DNA from 3 places in the Psychrobacillus sp. FSL K6-2365 genome. Region 2 is predicted to be linked to each of the others. Evidence: riboswitches for the same ligand, from Rfam matches in the RefSeq annotation. Region 2 holds a riboswitch; each other region holds the start of a gene.
What was found. Region 2 has a riboswitch for thiamine pyrophosphate ahead of tenA (thiaminase II). Riboswitches for the same ligand answer to the same signal wherever they lie in the genome.
Positions count from the first base shown of each region.

Region 1: another riboswitch for thiamine pyrophosphate. It lies ahead of thiT (energy-coupled thiamine transporter ThiT); the one in region 2 lies ahead of tenA (thiaminase II).
Region 3: another riboswitch for thiamine pyrophosphate. It lies ahead of MKY29_RS01370 (YkoF family thiamine/hydroxymethylpyrimidine-binding protein); the one in region 2 lies ahead of tenA (thiaminase II).

Region 1 is NZ_JBBOOO010000001.1:3,379,742-3,386,583, forward strand. Features, by position in the region: gene MKY29_RS17035 (M3 family oligoendopeptidase) at 1-1,046, opposite strand, end outside; gene MKY29_RS17040 (tryptophan-rich sensory protein) at 1,204-1,932, shown strand; gene map (type I methionyl aminopeptidase) at 2,123-2,872, opposite strand; gene thiT (energy-coupled thiamine transporter ThiT) at 2,920-3,501, opposite strand; TPP riboswitch at 3,564-3,655, opposite strand; gene MKY29_RS17055 (M20 family metallopeptidase) at 3,762-4,826, shown strand; gene MKY29_RS17060 (DUF4870 domain-containing protein) at 4,878-5,210, shown strand; gene MKY29_RS17070 (SGNH/GDSL hydrolase family protein) at 5,497-6,366, opposite strand; gene MKY29_RS17075 (aminopeptidase) at 6,380-6,842, opposite strand, start outside.
Region 2 is NZ_JBBOOO010000001.1:4,266,193-4,273,034, forward strand. Features, by position in the region: gene thiD (bifunctional hydroxymethylpyrimidine kinase/phosphomethylpyrimidine kinase) at 1-824, opposite strand, end outside; gene thiE (thiamine phosphate synthase) at 1-58, opposite strand, end outside; gene thiM (hydroxyethylthiazole kinase) at 848-1,606, opposite strand; gene tenA (thiaminase II) at 1,609-2,292, opposite strand; TPP riboswitch at 2,380-2,482, opposite strand; gene MKY29_RS21665 (DUF1540 domain-containing protein) at 2,709-2,930, opposite strand; gene MKY29_RS21670 (isocitrate lyase/PEP mutase family protein) at 3,091-3,861, opposite strand; gene MKY29_RS21675 (malate:quinone oxidoreductase) at 4,314-5,840, opposite strand; gene MKY29_RS21680 (MarR family winged helix-turn-helix transcriptional regulator) at 6,101-6,514, opposite strand; gene MKY29_RS21685 (SDR family NAD(P)-dependent oxidoreductase) at 6,584-6,842, opposite strand, start outside.
Region 3 is NZ_JBBOOO010000001.1:268,016-274,857, reverse strand. Features, by position in the region: gene MKY29_RS01385 (ABC transporter permease) at 1-856, opposite strand, end outside; gene MKY29_RS01380 (glycine betaine ABC transporter substrate-binding protein) at 933-1,928, opposite strand; gene MKY29_RS01375 (2-hydroxyacid dehydrogenase) at 2,371-3,330, opposite strand; TPP riboswitch at 3,641-3,748, shown strand; gene MKY29_RS01370 (YkoF family thiamine/hydroxymethylpyrimidine-binding protein) at 3,828-4,409, shown strand; gene MKY29_RS01365 (ECF transporter S component) at 4,411-4,992, shown strand; gene MKY29_RS01360 (ABC transporter ATP-binding protein) at 4,985-6,355, shown strand; gene MKY29_RS01355 (energy-coupling factor transporter transmembrane component T family protein) at 6,336-6,842, shown strand, end outside.

The sequences.
Region 1 (6,842 bases), 890 kb from region 2:
GCCTCTATCCAACCCTTTTCAAATGCATTTCTTGAAAATGATTCTAATTTCGGTCCAAATTCTTTAAAATGCTTTAATATAAACTCCGCACCTTGTTGATAATCCATTTTCTCTGTAGAAGTACTAACTGGTGCATCTAAGTCATACCAATGCATTTGTTTTTCGCCTAGCATTGCCGATTTTTTATTTAAGTATTCTACGAATGGAGCTTTATTTTTCGAGATAGCACCCCACATTGCATTTAGTGTTTCTTCTTTCATGCGATTAATATGAAGAGGCTCCTCTAAAACTGAATCCCATCCTCTTTTTTCGTAAATTGCAAGACGGAAGCCTGCAATATGATTTAGTGTTTTCGCAAAGAACTCCTCTTTATCTGTCCAAGCAGCTTCTAACGCTTCAAATGACTCTTTACGAATCATTGCATCCTCGTGGGAACTAAGATTATTTGCTTGACCAACCGACATTTCTTTTTGTTCACCGTCTATAGTAAGTTTAATGCGAATATCACCGACTAGTAAATCATAAAGTTGACCCCATGAATGATAGCCATCCACTCCAAGTGTCGTAATCATGTCTTCCTCTTTTTCAGAGAGCATTCGCTTTGCTTCATCTCTCCATTCATTTAACACAAATGCAAAAGGAGAGAGTTCAGTCGTTTGAAGCAGTTCCTCCCACACAGTTTCCTTCGTTTTACTTAGCACTTGTTGAATGGTTAGCATTTGAGAAGAGAACTTAGCGTATAGCGACCCTACCTCGCCCTGTAACAATGCTGCCTGCTTATCCGTTGTATCCTGTGCTAAAAAACACCCAATTACTGCTCCACCCTCTGATAAATTAGTAGCTATATCTTTTAGCTCATTAACCATTTTCTCGATATTTGAGACATCGGCAATAGATGTTGGTGAATCAAAGTCTTTTAGTATAGTTTCAAAGCTGCTTAGCTTTTCTTTTACTTTATCCAGATGGCTTCTTAGAGATGGTGAGTTACTTCCCCCTTCAAAAAAGCGATCGAGATCCCAGACAACCGGATAAGTTTGTTCAATCATCTAAATATTCCTCCTATATTGACAATTATTTTAGAATTCTAGTATATCATGTTTTTCTAATACAGATTGTTTGATTTTCGTCACATAACATTCATAATTCTAATTTGTTGTTGCTATATATCAAAGGTATACTTATTAAATAGAAGGAGGCAGCTGAATGTTTAAAATAATCCTTTTAATGTTATTTTTTATATCTACTGTAATTGTTAAACTATTATCTATTTTACTACCCATAAATGGTCAAACTAGTGGCGAAATATTCAACAGACTTCCCGTATTTTTTACTCCAGCAAATTATGTGTTTTACATATGGATTGTTATTTTTATATTATTAGCTTGGTGGATTTGGAATATTATGAAGGATTATAAATCTTCTCGTCCTATACCTACGAAGCGTATTCTATTATACGGAATAGCCTCTGTGATATATATTTTATGTATATTAAGCTGGCATTACGAACTGTTTGGATACACTTTTGGTTTTCTCACAGTCTTACTAAGCTGCTTGTTTAAATTGTATCTAACCTATCCTTTAGATGATTTAAGTCGAAAAAATCGATTGCCAATTTCCTTCCTTTTAGGTTGGACATTTATCAGTTTCTTCACAAACCTATCTTATCTCCTAACGTTTTATGAATTTGATGGATTTGGTATGACAAAATCACTTTGGGGAGTTATTTTCTTAACCATTGCGACAGCTATAGCTCTTCATTTTCGTTATCATTATTTCGACCGTCTTATGCCAATTGTTTTTATCTGGACTTTCATTGGAGTTGCAATTCACCACAACTTTAGCGAACTACTCCTAACCGCAGCATCCATTTTTCTAAGCTGCGTCCTAATCGTGGGGATTATATTCTTTAAGAAAAGCACAAGACCCCTTTAAAGTTAAAACTTTTTAGGGATGCTTAGTTGTGAATCACAACTAAGCATCCCTTTTTTTGTTAATATTATGACGTATTGCCTATCCGCCACTCTCCTAAAACTTCAACGCCCACGGAAATCCGCAGTATGTTAATCCATATTCTTAATTTAAAAAAAGCCTTCGAAAAAGTAAATTTCGAAGGCGTTTTGTTTTAGTCTAATTTAGTTAATAATATAGGAGCACCTTTTGTTACAACAATTGTATGCTCAATCTGTGCTACTAACGATTTATCGGGAGTTACAAATGTCCAACCATCACCAGATTCTACAATATGCTCTGCCTTTGCAGAAATAAACGGCTCTACCGCTAAAACCATTCCTTCTTTTAATATCGTAGGATCCCATGCATCATAATAATTCAAGACATGTTGTGGAGCTTCATGTAACGATTTTCCAATACCATGCCCAGTTAGGTTCATAATAACATGCAAGCCATTATCTTTAGCTTCTCTAGCAACCGCTTTTCCGATTTGGTTTAAACGAGAGCCTGCTTTCACCTTCAACATAGCCCGTTCAAATGCACTCTCTGCCACTGCACATAATTTTTCTTTCTCTTCATATCCCTCACCAACAACAAAAGAAATACCTGTATCTGCAAAATATCCATCACAAGATCCAGACACATCAATATTCACAATATCGCCTTCTTGAATTACGCGAGAACCCGGGATACCATGAGCAACTTCTTCGTTGACGGAGATACAAGTATATCCTGGAAAATCATATTCACCCTTTGGTCCAGAAATCGCACCATGCTCTGTAAATAACTTTCCGCCAATCTCATCCAGTTCTTTCGTTGTAATACCAGGTTTAGTTGCAGCCCTCATCACATCTCTTACTTCTGCAACAATACGCCCTATTTTTTTTAATGCCACTAACTCTTCGTCAGTTTGTACAATCATCTTAACAAGATCCCTTCTTCACTAAATGTACTCTAATCATATCATATTTAGTGAGAATTCGGCAGTGCAAGGCGCGGAGCTTTAACAAATAAAATGGAACAAATGAAAGCAGCAATTAAAAATACAGGAATCATATAAGTAGAATTATAGATTAATGAATACAAAATGACGTTTTGATTGCCAGCAAATTCACCAAAGAATAGAATACCTGAAGTCACATGTGCTAAATAACGAAGAAAAGCAGCTATTAATGCTCCTAAGACAACCGCTGTAATCATTTTCACTTTATCTTTTTGTTCAAATGCCTGTAAAAATGCAGGTCTTAAAAACCCAGCGAACCCTGCAACCATAAAGGCGATGAAATAATCAATTGCAACCTGTGCAATAACTATTTCAAATGATAATGGCGCTGCATAAAATCGCCCTGTTACCACTTGTAGCACACCTATTAAAAATCCAGTAGCAAGACCTGCAACTATACCACGACGAAAGGCCATTAAAATAACAGGTACAAGTACGAATGTTACGGAGCCGCCCTGTGGCATTCCAAAGCCAATCATATCTAAAACATATCCTAACGCCGCAAAAATAGCGATTTCCATTAATATTAATACACGTTGATTTTTCATGACAATCCCCTTTTTTGACCACAAAAAAACGACCCCGGGATAGACCCAGACATCGCGCGATTGTCAGTTTCCATCCACATCCCTACGCAAGCACTAACTTACAGGTTCAAAGGGTACTATCTCAGCCACTATTGTGGCGCCCCTTGTGGTTTGAATTATTTAGTTCGAATTCATTGTATCTGAATAAAATGCCTAATGCAACCTTATTTGTTTCATTTGTTATACTAATGAAATAAATATATGCAAAAGGAGATGTTCACATGATTACATTACTAAAAGATCTGGTACGTATCAAAAGTGACACAATCGAAAGTGCAAATAATGCTTTATTATTCTGTGAAAGTTGGCTAGAAAAACGTGGAATTCATACAACTGTCTTACAGCATGAGGGAAAATTGATGCTAGTGGCAGAAATAGGAATTGGTGATGAATGTATGATTTGGAATGGGCATGTAGATGTTGTTCCAGGTAACCCAGAGCAATTCGAGCCATTTATAGAAGGTGATCTTTTATATGGTCGAGGAACTGCTGATATGAAAGCAGGAGTTGCTGCGATGATGCAAGCTTTTTACGAGCTTTCTAAAGAATCTAAAAGTCTTACTAAAAAAATTCAGCTTCATATTGTAACGGATGAGGAAACCGACGGTAAAACTACCAAGTTTTTAGTTGATCAAGGATATACTGGTGACTTTGTTATATGCGGCGAGCCTACCCACCTCCAAATTGGTTTACAGGCAAAAGGAATTATTCAGTTTGATGTAATACTGAAAGGTAAACCTAGTCATGGTAGCCGTCCATGGGAAGGAAAAAATGCAATTGAGCAAGCTTTTCTGTTTGACCAACAACTACGCACTCTCTCTTTTTTAACTGCAAGCAATGAGTTCTATGATTATCCTTCCTTAAACTTGGCGAAAATACAAGCAGGTGATCGCTATAACGTTGTTCCCGATGAATGTATAATAAGCTATGATCTTCGTTTTGTTCCTGGACAGAATATGCAGAGTATTACTTCAGAGATTAAAAAGTTGGCAGAGAAATTCCCTAAAAGTGAATTTAAGATTCAAGCGACTGCTCCTGCAGTAACTACTGAAGCCATTAATCCTTTTATCGAACGTATTGCACATGTTACTTCACAGTTCATCGGAAAACCTGCTGTATTATTTGGGCAGCATGGAGCTGCCGATGCTCGCTTCTACGCGGAAGCTGGAGCAGGTGCAATTGAGTTTGGACCAAGTGGAGGGGATTGGCATGGTGTAAAAGAATATGTATCTATTTCCTCTCTGGAAAATTACAAGAATATTTTAGTTTCCTTATTTAAGAAATGAAACATATAGCTGAGTATTTCGTTAAAAATTGAGGAAAGGAGGTTGAATAGACTGGATAACCCTAAAATTTTATCAGCACTTTCTTATTTTAGTGTATTGTTTGCTCCTTTTTTATTGCCTATTATTGTTTATTTTGTATCACAAGATTCTAATGTAAAATATCATGCGAAAAAATCATTAATTTCCCACATTATACCTGTAATATTGTTAATAATTTTATTCATTAGTGTTTTTACAAGCTTCACCCCCGTTGCATCGGGATTTAATGAACAACCTTCCCTATGGATGGCTGCCGGACCTTTAATACTTATCGCAATTTACATGCTCGTATATGTAATAGTAATGATTTGGAATATAGTCCAAGGCATTAAAGTTTTACGATAAAGAGAGAGTTTATGTATTGGAGTTTGAGGGTACATAACTATTAATATCGAAAACCAAGGAGCGATACCGATGAAAGTAAAAAACCTAGTCAAAACAGCAATTAAATTGGCACCAATTGTTTATCCTATTATACGTAAAGTCATAAAATCTAAAAAAAATGTACGTTAAAAAGCTGTCCTCTTTTGATTTGGAGGACAGCTTTTTTAGGTTCGCACAACATTCATCAACTTATTCAAAACATTGGGTAAGGTCCAAATTCTTATGAACAACTAAGTCATTCAAAATACTAAATTAATGGCTTCATTTCTGATAAAGAATAGTATTGGTCCATTTCAACTGATTTTGAAACAGGAGATTTCTCTTGTTCTTTAGATGCATTCAAAATTTGTTCAAAAGTAAGCGGATTAGGTGTTGGCAATTCGTTATGTGTAACTACTAATCCACTGTTGTATTGCGAAAAGAATGCATTTGCCATTATACGGTATCCTTCCATCGTTGGATGGACGTCTGCGGGATTTGGTAATAACTTAGTAGCATTTACACCGAATGGTTCTTCCACAGACACATATGTCGCACCATTGATCTCAGACTCCGATTTTAAAATTGTATGCAATCGGTCTAGCTCTTTTTTTATGCCTTCCTTTTGAGATGCTCTCACATGAGGATAGGCAAAATAATAACCCATTACATAAATTTTGGCTTTTGGTGCGATTGCCTGTACCTCTTTAATAATCTGCTCTATATTTTTTCGTACATTATTTAATGCAAAATCAGCATGGAGTTGCTGATAAGCAATAGAACCACTTGATGAATTCACTTGCACCATTTGCAGTAAGTCATTGGCTCCCGCTGATATTGTGACTAATGTAGCGTTTTTCAACGCTTTCTTTGCTTCGTCCGTTTGAACCTTAGTAAGCACATCTGCAGTTGTATAACCTGGGAATGCCAACGCTTTTGAATAAAATGCAAGTTGACCAGTCCTAGTTAGCTTCTGTGCTATTAAATCTGTATAGCCGGTATCTATAGCTCGATTCGGTGTTTGTCCTGCTGCTAGGGAATCTCCAATCGCAATATAAACTTCGGAGCCCTTGGCATTTACTGTGATAGTTCCAAATGAAACAACTAGAATAATTAAAGTACAGACCCATTTTTTCAAGCTGACCAACTCCTTAAAAAGCCCATGCACCTTTTATGAATATAGGCTCCATTGTTCCATCTGCTAGTTCTCCCATAATGTCCATGTCCCCGCTACCTATCATAAAGTCTTCATGTACAATGGATGTGTTAATACCCATTTGTTCTAATTCACTTTGAGTTAAACCACGAGCACCCTCAACACATGTAGGATATGCTTCCCCTATAGCAAAATGGTTAGAGGCATTTTCATCAAATAATGTATTAAAGAATAATACATTTGAAGCGGAAATAGGTGATTTATGTGGCACTAAAGCTATTTCTCCTAAATACTTCGCTCCATCATCTGTTCCAATAAGCTCTTGTAATAGCTTCTCACCAGTAGCAGCTTTTATAGAAGTAATCTTTCCATTTTCAAAAGTCAGAGTAAAATCATCTATTACATTTCCCTGATAGACGAAAGGCTTTGTATTTTTCACATAGCCATTTACTCCTGTT
Region 2 (6,842 bases):
AGCTGCACCTCCTCCTTAGTGCCGAATTTATGATATGCTGCATGATTCGTAGGTCCATGTCCAGCACCGATATTTAGAGGATGGGAAATAGCCGCCTGTATAAACTGTTTTGCTGTATATAAGGATTTCTGCAACGGATTTCCTTTAGCCAATTCTGCTGTCAATGCGGCTGAGAAAGTGCAACCAGTTCCATGCGTATGGTTAGTATGAATCCGTGGTGAGCGCATTGTTAAAGTGTCGCCATTCCGGTGCAGATAAAAATCCTCTGTAAAGTTTATGTCTGTACCATGTCCACCTTTTATCACCACTGCCTCGGCTCCTGTCGCTAAGATCCACTTTGCCGCTCTTAACCTGGAAACAGAATCATGGATTTCCAAGCCACTTAAGACTTCAGCTTCTGGAATATTTGGCGTTACAACTGTGGCTAGCCGCAGCAAACAATTCATCAACGCATCTACCGCTTCCTGCTGTAAAAGAGAAGCTCCCCCTTTTGCAATCATGACCGGATCGACGATGACGTTCTGCCATCCGTACTTCTTTATTCCCCGGGCTGCTTCTTCAATAATGTCCGCATTGAATAGCATTCCTGTTTTTAATGCGGAAATCTGAAAATCTGTGCCTATAGCCTTCAGCTGATTTTCTACTGCGGTTCTATCCATCGGATAAATACCAGTGAGGCCAAGTGTATTCTGAGCTGTCACTGCTGTAATAACTGAAGTTGAATAAACCCCAAGCTCCTGGAATGTTTTGATATCTGCTTGAATTCCAGCTCCGCCTCCAGAATCAGATCCTGCAATAGTCAAAACTTGTTTGATATTTCCCATATCGCAACCTCTCCTAAACGGATTCAATTATCATAATTTCCTTGTGGCTTTGATGCCAATCCATCCAGAAAAGCAATCTGGAAGCTGCCCGGCGCTTGTGAATGTGGAGCTACTTTTTCTCCGCACATTGCATAAAAGCGTAGTGCCTCTACAGTAGCAACCATAGGTTGACTTGGCGATGTTGCCAAAAACGCTGCCACCACGCCACTTAAAAGACATCCCATTCCAGTCACAAACGACATAAGTGGTGTACCATAAGGAATCTCCTCCACGTCTTCACCGTCAGTTACAACATCAATTTCACCAGTTACCGCAACGATCAACTTATATTTCCGTGCCATCTGCTTTGCAAGTTCGACGACATCTACATTTCCCTCTCCAGCATCAACGCCTTTTGCCTGCCATTCAACACCGGCAATTGCTGCCAGTTCCCCGGCATTGCAACGAAGGACGGTAATGTTAACATCTTCTATCAACTGACGGATAGCCGATAATCGGAAGGGGGTTGCACCTGCTCCCACAGGATCCAAAACGATTGGAATGCCCTTACTGTTTGCAGTTTTCCCTGCTAAGAGCATACTGCTTAAAGTAAGTTTATTTAAAGTCCCTATATTAAGCGACAAGGCATCAGCTAACATGGCAAGTTCCTCTACCTCTTCGTATGCTTCTCCCATAATTGGAGAAGCTCCGAGTGCTAATAGCCCGTTTGCTTGGAAATTTGAAACGACGTGATTAGTAATACAATGGACTATAGGCCGTTTTGTACGTAATGATGCAAGCATAGTTACACCTCCGCCTTACTCGAGACATTTACTGACCAAGTTTCCATCGTCCATGCTTGTTCCCAGAAATTCCATTCATAATAGCTGCTCCTGCGAAATCGATCTTTCAATTCCTGTCGCCGTTTTTCAGGTAAATTCACTGCGAGGTGATCCATTCGGGTAATCTGTTCATTAACAAGCTCCTTGAACCATTCTGATCCATATGTTGCAATCCATTTTTGATAAATGGGATGTTTTGGAGTTGCTTCTTTCAATCGTTCACCTATTTCATAATAAAGCCAGTAGCATGGGAGAATTGTAGCTAACACATCTGCAAGATCTCCTTCTGCTGATCGGTACATATGAGAAACATATGAATATGCAGTTGGAGACGGCTCAAACGTAGCCCAGTCCGTTTCCTTTACATTAAGCAATTCCATAAACGATTCATGCAAAGCCATTTCTGCGGCGCAGGTTTGTTCGGAATGGTATGCAAATCTTTTCGTTGTCTCCAAATCCGTAGCTTTTACCGCCCCGATTGCCTGAACTTTTGCAAAATGTGTTAAATAATAGGCGTCTTGCATGACGTAATACTTGAACACATCAAGTGGCAATGTTCCTTTCTCTATCCCTTTCACAAACGGATGGTGGAAACTCGCTTCCCATAAATCATTGCACTCATTCCTTACTTCTTTGCAAAATGTCATTTTTCTCCATCTCCTTTTTGGCAAATAAAAACACCGCTTTCCAGAAAAGGAAAGCGGCGATTAGTAAGCAGAAGAAAATAAAAATAAGCATACGTTCGCCCACTTCCCTCCGCTGGTATGATCCAGATCAGGTTCAAAGGGTCCAAGCTCTGCTTGTCTCAGCCGTTAAACGGCTCCCCTAGTGGATAGCGATATTCTTTTGTCAAAATCACTATAGCATAAAAGAAAAAATTATTCAAAAATTCCAGAAAATTTTTACGAGTTTACCAAATTTGTAGAGTACACCTTTTCCGATAATCTAAAGAGGGGCTAAAGAAATTTCTCTTTAGTCCCTCACCCTCAATGTGTAGACCAGCATTGCCTATCTCTAACCTAATTGGTTCGCACCCATTTTAGTATTATTAAATTATATAACACTACTTTCGGCCTTCTTCAGGTTTGAATGTTTTACAGCACGTATCTGCAGAATGACCTGCTTCCTCAGAAATAGTGCGGTAATCAAATTCAGAAGCAAACTCTGTATTATTGTGTTTTGCATGGTAATCCATATCTATTTCGATTTTTTCTGCTCCACAAACATTTCCTTTTGCATGGAAAATACAATTTGATACAGTACATTTCACTTCTACATTTGGCATAACTGTCCTCCTCATTGAGATTTATTGAGAAGTATAAAAATGAACTCCTCATAGATTATCTTGTCCAATTCAACGTTATTAATTTATATAAGATGTTTTCTTTCTGCAAATTTTGGTTCCTCACTCTTAACTTTTATCAACTTTTACCCCATTACGCAGTTTAGTCAATATATAAATGCGCAGTATCTTTACATTCTATTAATTGTTCTGTATTCTTTTCTAAAAAAGTAATATATTTATCGGATAATGCATTTCCAAAGCTAAATCGTTTAACTCCTAACTCTTTAAGCTTGTTACAATTCGTTAGTCCCGGTAAAGATAATACATTAAGTGGAGCTTTTATTTTCAATGCAACTTCTCTTATATCTTCTTCTAATTTCATTCCGGGAACAAAAATTCCACTAGCTCCACTTTCTACATAGGATTTTGCTCGATCAATTGTTTCCAACAGAGGATTTTCCCTCTGAAAATAAGTGTCAGTTCTAGCATTGATATAAAAGTTTTTAAAACCATTTGTATCTAAAGCTATTCTTATTTTTTCTAATAGGTTGCAGTGTTTAGATATTCCTCTTAACCCTTTCTGCTTTTTTAGTGAATCCTCAATATTGATACCTACAACTCCAATATCTGCGGTTTTCAAAACGTTATTAATAACAATCTCCACGTTTTCACTATAGCCTGCCTCAATATCCGCGGAAACGGGTATATTCACATTCTCAGCAATAGTTTTTATGATTGATAAATGTCTATCAAAATCAATTAATTCACCATCAATATAACCAAGGGAATTAGCAATCCCCCAACTCGTCGTTCCTATAGCTTTGAACCCTACTTTCTCGAGTGTTAAGGCCGATAATAAGTCCCAAGCATTTCCTAAGAATAGTAATTCTTCGGATGTATGAAGGTCATTAAATTCTTGTATTTTAGTCATATTTGCTCCTCCTAACTATTGTTGTACCTTATATTAACAAGTTATTTACAACCACTTCGACCTCATTCTTGCCCTTATGGTCCTAGCGATCAAAAAAGAGAAGCTTTTACAAGAAAGCGTTTTGTTAGGGAAATGACTAAGTTCGTAGAATCATGGACCTTTCTGAACTACTGACTATAACTAAATTCTGTGGACCTTCGACCATGTTCTAAGATAGAAAGAAAATGAGTAAAAGGCATACAATTTCTATATAAATAAAAAAAGACCCTTTAATCTATCTATGGACAGATTAAAGGGTCTATGTTGTATTTCTAATACTATTCATTATTACTCAATTCTTTAATTCTCTATTTTTAATTTAGCCTGTTAAATCTCTTCATTATAGAAACATTGTCATTAGTTAAAAATGTTACTAAAATTCCTAAATAAGCATTGATGCTACATCTAAAGAATTAACTATAGACCTGCTCTTTTTTGCTTAGACCAAGGGCTTCTGCGGTTGAAGTATGAATTTCGTCCAAAAGCTCGGGGTTGTCCATTAATGACACTCCGTAAGATGGAATCATCTCTTTAATTTTTGGCTCCCATTCTTGCATATGTTGTGGGAAGCATCTACCAAGAATTTCAAGCATGGCATGAACAGCTGTAGAAGCACCTGGAGAGGCACCTAGTAATGCTGCGATTGAACCGTCAGCGGCAGTAACAATCTCTGTACCAAATTGAAGAGTTCCTTTACCACCGGCTTCTGTATCTTTGATGACTTGTACACGTTGGCCTGCTACTACTGTATCCCAATCCTCCAGTTTAGCATTCGGTATAAACTCTCGAAGCTCTTCAATACGCTTTTCTTTCGATAACATAACTTGCTGGATTAAGTATTTTGTCAATGACATCTCTTTGGCACCTGCCGCCAACATAGTTACAACATTGTCCGGTTTTACGGAAGTTACCAAATCAAACATGGAACCCGTTTTTAAAAATTTTGGCGAGAAACCAGCAAATGGTCCGAATAGCAACGACTTTTTATTGTCGATAAATCGAGTATCTAAGTGTGGTACAGACATTGGTGGAGCACCAACCTTAGCTTTGCCGTATACTTTAGCATGATGCTGCTCTACCACTTCCGGTTTGTTACACACTAAAAATAGTCCGCTTACCGGGAATCCTCCAATATGTTTTCCTTCAGGAATACCAGATTTTTGTAGTAGATGAAGACTACCACCACCACCACCGACGAAGACGAAGTCCGCAGTGTGGTTTTCGATTTTGCCTTCTGCGTTATTTTTCACTTTTATTTCCCACTTGTTATCACTCGTACGTTTAACATTATCTACACTACTATTAAATTTAATCTCAACGTCTTTAGTCATTAAGTGGTCAAGTAACATACGAGTTAAAGCACCAAAATTAACATCCGTTCCAGAGTCTATTTTTGTTGCTGCAATAGCCTCATTAACTGGACGATTTTCCATAATAAGTGGTATCCATTCCATAAGTTTTGCTGGATCATCTGAAAATTCCATCCCTTGGAACAGGGGATTTTGTGACATTGCTTCGAAACGTTTCTTTAAAAACGCTACATTTTCTTCTCCCTGTACCATACTCATATGAGGCAATGGCATAATAAAGTCTTTTGGATTATCTATTAGCTTACTATTAACAAGATAAGACCAAAACTGCATAGATAGCTGGAATTGTTCATTTATATTGATAGCTTTGTTAATATCTACAGAGCCGTCTGGTTTTTCAGAAGTGTAGTTAAGCTCGCACAGTGCAGCATGACCTGTACCTGCGTTATTCCATTCGTTAGAGCTTTCCTCACCTGCTTTATCGAGCTTTTCAAATACTTTAATATTCCATTCCGGTTTTAATTCTTTCAGCATTGTCCCCAAAGTAGCACTCATAATTCCGGCACCTATTAAGATTACTTCTGTTTTAGTTTCTTTGTTGATCATATTAACCTTCCTTACTCCGTATATTTGTATAGAGGATGTATACTACTTAGGCATAACAATATGTCAAGTTGAATTACAGGAATACATCTTTTTGTCTACTATAACCATATCATATATTAGAATTATTTATTGATAAATTATCTTCTATTATAAGCTATTTGAAAGCGATTTAAAAGCTAGTAAATAGTGAGAAGTTCATCTGGTAAGACCTAGAACACCAGGAATTCCCAAAGTATAGATGAGGATTCCAAATGATAAATAATTATTAAAACTCAATAAATTCATTAACTATTTAACTTCCTATAAATCCCCACTAATTGTTCCCTTTCCTCCTCTGTTAGCTTTTCAAATAGCTTCCTACGCAGTAATTGGCCCTCTTGGTTGGCTCTATAAACCATATCAATACCCATATCGGTAATTTGTATATAGATAATTCTACGGTCAAACTCATCCGTTAATCTAACTGCTAATTTTTTCTGTACAAGTTTTTCCGATAAGTGCGTTAGGGTGGCAGGAGTCAGTCCTAGAGACTTCGCAATATCTGATGGTCGACTTTTTCCTTTTGCCTGTAAATGACCAAGAACAAGAATATGAGATACACCTAGCTCTTCATTGAACGTCTTATTCCACTGAATGATTAAGTTATTTGTAAAGTTATCCATACTATGGATTAATTCAAAAATTGTTTGTTCTTTCATAAGAAATGTTCCTCACTTTCAATAAGTAAAAGCCCCTAATCAAAATTAGGGGCTACTTTAGCATACGCATTATTGAGCTGAGAATCCACCATCAATAACCAACTCTGCACCTGTAATGTAAGATGAATCATCAGAAGCTAAGAACAAAGCTGCTTTTGCAATATCTGTAGGTTGGCCTAATCGTTGCAAAGGAGTCATTTGAATTAAGCGACCAAGAAGTTCTTTTGATGAGTTTAAAGATTGAGTCATTGGTGTTTCTATAATCCCAGGGAATAGGGCATTGACACGAACGCCTTTAGTACCAAAGGTTGTTGCTGCTGCTTTAGAT
Region 3 (6,842 bases), 4.0 Mb from region 2:
CTGCATCCCTCCTATGTTTCTGAAGGCGGTTTGCAATTCCTCCTGTAATTCGGTCAATAATAATTGCTAGGAATACAATACTAATCCCTGCTTCAAACCCTAGCGAAATATCAATTCGATTTATGGCGTATAGTACACGTTCACCAAGACCTTGGGCACCAACCATGGATCCGACAACTGCCATCGATAGTGCCATCATTGTCGTTTGGTTTACACCAGCCATAATAGTAGGCAAAGCTTGGGGCAATTGTACTTTCATTAACATTTGGGAAGTAGAAGAACCAAAGGATTGTGCAGATTCTACTACTTCTTTATCTACATTACGAATTCCTAGCTCAGTCAATCGAATAACTGGTGGAAGTGCATAAATAATAGTAGCAATAACCGCTGGAACATTTCCTAGAGGGAAGAAGAATATTACTGGTATTAAATAGACAAAGCTTGGCATTGTTTGCATTGCATCCAAAACAGGTCTCATTATTGTCGACATTGTTTTACTAAATGCAGTCCCAACTCCTAGTGGAATCCCAATTACAAGAGAAAGTATAACTGAGATTAACACAATGGATATAGTGGTCATTGTTTCGGGCCACAAATCGAATGTACCTATTAGGAATATAAAGAGGCCAAAAAGAAGTCCTCCATATAAATTTGTAAAGCACCACCCTAAAAGAAAGATAATTATGATAAAAATCCACCATGGGATTGCTAAAAGACCTGCTTCTAGCCCCTTAATCATGGAAGAAGATATAACAAAGATAAAATCAAAGAATGCTTCAAAATTCATCGCTAAAAAGTCAATGAAATTTTCTACTACATCTCCAATTGGAATTCTTACTTCAGGAAATTCTGTCATACATTTTGGACTGTATCAAAAAGAACAGTCGCATACACCTCACTTTTTATGGTTAAATTACTATGATCATGAACCATTATTTCAAAGCTGCTTTCACTTTTTCTGCAACTTCTTCAGACACCCAAGTAGTCCAAATATCTTCATGCTCATTCATCCACCACTGTGCGGCTTCATCTGCTTCTACTTCGTTTTCATTCATATATTTTAATGCTTCTTCTGTTAGAGCATTACTAGTTTCATATTTGCTTAAGAAATCAGTTACGTCTTTTGCTTGCGTTGGAAAATCTTTGTGTACTGCGATTACAACATCATTCGGAGGAAATTCAGTTCCTTTAGATTCTTCCCAAGTTGCTGCATCATAAGGAGTATCCTCAAGTAATGTTAAGTCATAACTAGCTGTTACCCATGTCGGCGACCAGTAATACCCTACCCATGGTTCACCCTTTTTATATGCTCCCGCTAAATCTGCTACTATTGCAGAGTCAGATCCAGGTGCTAAGTAATTGTAGTTCGCGTCAAGGCCATATGTTTCAAGTTTCGTCTCCAAGTGTTCACTTACAGCCCAGCTAGAAGGTGCACCAATTATTCTACCTTTGGTGTTGTCTTCAGGGTCTTGGAAAATATCTGGATATTTCTCTAGGTCTTGGACAGTTTTCAAATCAGGTGCAACTGCTTCAATCCCTCTTTCTTTATCCCCTTTTATCACGTAAGTTGGAACATATAGTCCTTGCGTATTATCATTGAAATTAGTTGCTAATTTCACAATGTTTCCACTATCAATTGCTTTTTCATAAATCTCCTTTGTATTATCTGTCCATATCTCCATATAAACATTGATGTCCCCTTGTTCAAGTGATTGCAATGTAGCTGCCGTAGTTCCACTTGTAACCTCGGTTTCATAGCCATAACCTTCTTCGACAATTAATTGGGCTATACTATTGTGAACACGTATACTATCCCACCCTGCATCTGCAAATTTAATCACTTCAATACTGTCTTTGCTAGATTCACTACTACATGCACCTAGTACTAAAAATGCACACAAAGAAATAAACAACATAATTTTCCTCATTATTTTTCCCCTTTTCTCTATTTATTAAAATAGACACATAGTCCTACCCTCCAATACATACCCTTTTTTCTCAAGTTTAATCATTTGAATATTATTATAGAACTATGCCCCCAAATTTCCAAAATTCTGGTACGTCTATTTTATGAGTTCCCATGTTACTAGAGTTTATGAAGTGAAGCAAATAAGAGATGGTTAAAAACCGTATATTATTCAATAATTACGAGTAATAAGAATTATATTTACAGACTATTAGTTATAGAGTTATGGTATTTATTATGTAATTTAAGATATTTTTTGTAGGTATTATGATTCAATCTGGGATTTATTGAATTTTCTACTTTTAGGAAGGGATATTAAATGTAATTTCTATAAATGAGAGATAATTGGTTTTATAAATTAATAAAAAAAGTGGTCACTAAATTTTAGGACCACCGCTTAAGTATTATACAATTCTATTCTGAGGCTCTCTGTTTTCTAACACTGCTTCTATATCTTTTGCGTTCAATTGCATCATTGCTTGACGAGTTCGAATACTAGCACTGCCAATATGAGGCAACACAGTTACGTTAGGTAATGTCAACAAAGGATGATCTAACGGCACAGGTTCTTGTTCAAATACATCAAGTCCAGCAGCCCATATTTTTTTAGATGTTAATGCGTTAAATAGAGCTTGTTCATCTACAATGCCCCCTCGTGCGACATTAATAATTGTTGCAGTATTCTTCATAAGATTGAGTTCACGTTCACTTATAAGTCCTTTTGTTTCTGGAGTAAGTGGAGTTAGAAGTATAACAAAATCAGATTGCTTTAGTAAGTCGTCTAATTCAGCATAAGTAAAACCATACATTTCTTCCGCTTCTAGTTTTCTAGATCGATTATGATATAACACATTCATGTCAAAGCCTTTCGCACGCCTCGCAACTGCTTCTCCTATACGACCCATCCCAACAATACCAAGCGTTGCACCGAAAATATCCATGCCTGTATATTGCATTGGCGACCAGGACGTCCAATTACCTGAACGAATTTCTTGTTCTACTTCTGTTATTCTTCGAGCTGTCGCTAACAATAAAGCAAATGTTAAGTCTGCTGTTGTCTCTGTTAATACACCCGGCGTATTAGTTACGATAATACCCTGTTCTTTTGCAGCTTCCACATCTATATTGTTATAGCCAACAGCAAAATTACTAATTACTTTTAAATTTGACAGACTTTCAATTAGTGCACGATCGATATTATCAGATAGCATCGTCCATAAAGCATGTGCACCTTTAGCATTTATTTTTATTTCTTCATATGTCATCGCAATACTTTCGCTATGCCACATATGTACATCAAATTTCGCCCTTAAAGGCTCGACGATTTCTTCAGGTAGTTTACGTGTAATGTATATTTTGTCCATAACTTCTTCCCCCTTTGTTGTATTAACCAAATCATGGACGAAAGTACGAAATTTTGCAAACATATTTACATCTTTTAATAGCTACGTTATACTTTGGGCACATAAGAAAAGTGCGAGCACCTATGTTAGCTTCAACAATGTTCTTTTGCGATAAGCTTTGCGCAGAAGCAGGCTCTGGATAGAAATTCACGTAAAGACGTCCTTATGCCTTTGCTGAAATTCCGAAGCGTCTCAAGCGAGCTAGGTGCTGAACTAGATAGATATGCGTAACAGCACATATTTTCTAGTCTTTTAAAAAACTACATACCGTTTTCTGCACTAGGGGTGCCCACTTTGGCTGTGATGAGAGCTTTTTAGCTCCGATCCCTTATTACTCGATCAGGATAATACCTGCGTGAGGAAGTGCGGTGACTTTCCTAATATTTTTGTATTGGATTAGTGACTGCATCTTCACGGATGTGGCCTTTTTTTATGAAAAAATTTAGGAGGTTTTACAAATGGAATGTGGATTAAGCCCAATTATCGGATTTCGTTTTTCGTTACATCCGATGAACAATGATTTTATTAAGGTAATTAAAGAAGCTTTGAAGGAGACGGATACGTCGAATGTGTGGATGCATACGGATGATGTGTCGACAGTCATTCGCGGGAAACAAGTGCACGTGTTTAATGTAGCAAAAGCTCTAACTTTACATGCAGCTAAAACAGGTGTACATGTTGCTTTATCTGGCACTTTCTCTGCTGGTTGCCCAGGTGACTCTGCTGGAGATGCCTATCTAGATAAGGGCGATATAATCGCCAACACAGATATTACAAAACAATATGTTTCCTCTCAATTTGCGCTATATCCGATGAATAATCCCAATTACATGGACGTTATTTATCGTGAAGTAGATCGTGCTAAAGAACAAGGTGTATTCAATGAATCGATGCACTATGCAAGTGGTATTCATGGTGATATACACGATGTGTTTGCGTTTTATGAAGAAGCATTCACGAATGCACGCTCAGAAAAACATAAGCATCTGGTCATGACAGTTTCTATGAGTCTTAATAGCCCTTCTCACGGAGGTCGCTGATATGCTGAAATCATGGAAGTTAAAAGAGATTGTACTAATGTCCTTGTTTGCGGTTGTCTTTGGTATTGTTTATCTATTGTTCTTGCATGTCGGCAATATTTGGGCTGGGTTCATCGGTCCAATTGCGTATGAATGGATTTTTGGAATTTGGTTTATAGTATCAATTATTTGTATGTATATTATCCGCAAACCTGGTGCAGCAGTCGTTTCCGAGACGATTGCAGCTGCGATTGAAGTATTATTAGGTAATGCTGTAGGACCCCGCTTAATACTTTCGGGAGTTATCCAAGGCCTAGGTGCTGAAGCAGTTTTCGCTGCTACACGATATAAACGCTTTGATCTATGGGTTCTGATGCTCGCTGGTGTTGGATCGTCAATCTTTAGTTTTGCTTATGGATACTTTCTAGGTGGATTTACAGTGTTCAGCACGAGTTATGTTGCATTAATGCTTGGAATTCGTATAGTAAGTGGTGCTTTGCTTGCCGGTGTCGGTGGAAAAGCAGTAGCAGATGGTCTACTAGCAACTGGTTCTCTTCGTGGATATGCCATTTCTCGATCGAAAAAAGGTGAAGTTCGTGCATGAAGTTATCGAATTTGAGAAAGTAAGTTTTCGTTATCCTGACGAGGAAAAATGGATACTGGAGGGTCTTTCGTTTACTGTTTTGCGAGGGGAACGTATAGTCATCACTGGTCCAAGTGGATGTGGGAAAACGACTTTACTGTATTTATGCAATCGATTGTATCCGGATAATTGCGATGGTATTTTGTCTGGTTCAATAAAACTTTTTGGGAAAGAGAGCCTTTCCTTTATTCCCGGGGAAATAAACCATCGCATAGCGACAGTCTTTCAAGACCCTGATGCACAATTTTGCATGCAAACAGTTGAAGAAGAACTTGCTTTTACACTTGAAAATTTGCATACTAAACGCGATGAAATGGAGAAAAGAATTTCTGACGTACTGACTCTAACCGATTTAACTGAGTTTCGCTATGCAATCATACAAAAACTTTCTGGTGGTCAGAAGCAACGTATTGCCACTGCATGTGCACTTATAATGGAGCCAGAAATTCTGTTACTAGATGAACCACTCTCCCATTTAGACCCTTTCACAGCCAAAAAGTATGTGGAGTGGTTAGATAATTTACAACAAAAAAGACCGATGACAATTATAGCTATTGAGCATCGATTGGATTTATGGGAGGACTTTTTCGAAAGAAAAATTCCCTTGCATAATGGCAAAGTAACTTCTAAATTAGAAAAACGAACAAGCAGTACACAAGAAAATAATTCGCTAGTCGTTAGTAAAGTACAGGCAATGCCTTTTTTGAAAGAAACTACTTTCACATTAAATCATGGAGAAGTAACAGTACTTGCCGGACCAAATGGTAGCGGAAAATCTACTTTGTTGAAAGCATTATGTCAGCTAATTCCTACTACAGGGACTGTAGTACCTCTAAATTTAGGATATGTCCCTCAATCTCCTGAGTTTTTATTTCTCACACAAAATGTGTTAGATGAAGTTAGTTTTGGTGGTGGAAAAAGTTCAATGGAAATGATGACTAGATTGCAGCTGTTACCTATTGCGGATTCCCATCCATTTTCAGTAAGTCATGGACAAAAGCGACGAGTGGCTATTGCAGCAATGCTTTGTGATGGTAGAGAAATTATTCTAATGGATGAACCAACTTCTGGCCAGGACTCAGCAGCTTTGTTCGAATTATTCCATTTAATCGATGAGCGTGCGCGTGAAGGTACCACATTTTTGATCGTTACGCATGATATGGAGTTTGCTCATTATTTAGCTGACTCGGTTTTATTGATGAAAGATGGCCAATTAACTGGAAAGTTTAACGCTGAAGCTGTATGGGAAGACAGGCAATTGTTAATGGATCATCACCTACTCCGCCCGAAAGGAGTGATAGGTCATGAAGAATGCTTTGCATAAGATGAATCCTTCGATTAAATTTTTGGCGATTACAATTTGTATGTTTACGATGGCATTCTTCTTCGATCCTTGGACGCCACTTGTTTTTTGGATCGGCGTACTAGTGCTACAATTGTTGTTCACCCAGATCAGCTGGAAAAAATGGTTGTTGTTTATGCTTCCTTTTTTTGTTACTGCTTTCGGTTATTTTTGGACTACACTTGTGTTCGCAGAAGATCAATCGGGTCCTGTTGTATGGTCCAGTTGGAATTTGCAGGTTACCCAAACACAATTGAATCATGCTCTATCTTTAAGTTTTCGGGTGATGGCATTTTCCAGCTTGTCCTTATTATTCGCTTTAACGACGAATCCAGTGACATTCATTTTAAGTCTTATGCAACAATTAAAGCTCTCACCCAAAATTGCTTACGGAGTGATGGTTGGATACCAATTTTTGCCCGTCTTGAAAGATGAATTTGTGCAAATTAGGCAGGCCCATCGATTAAGA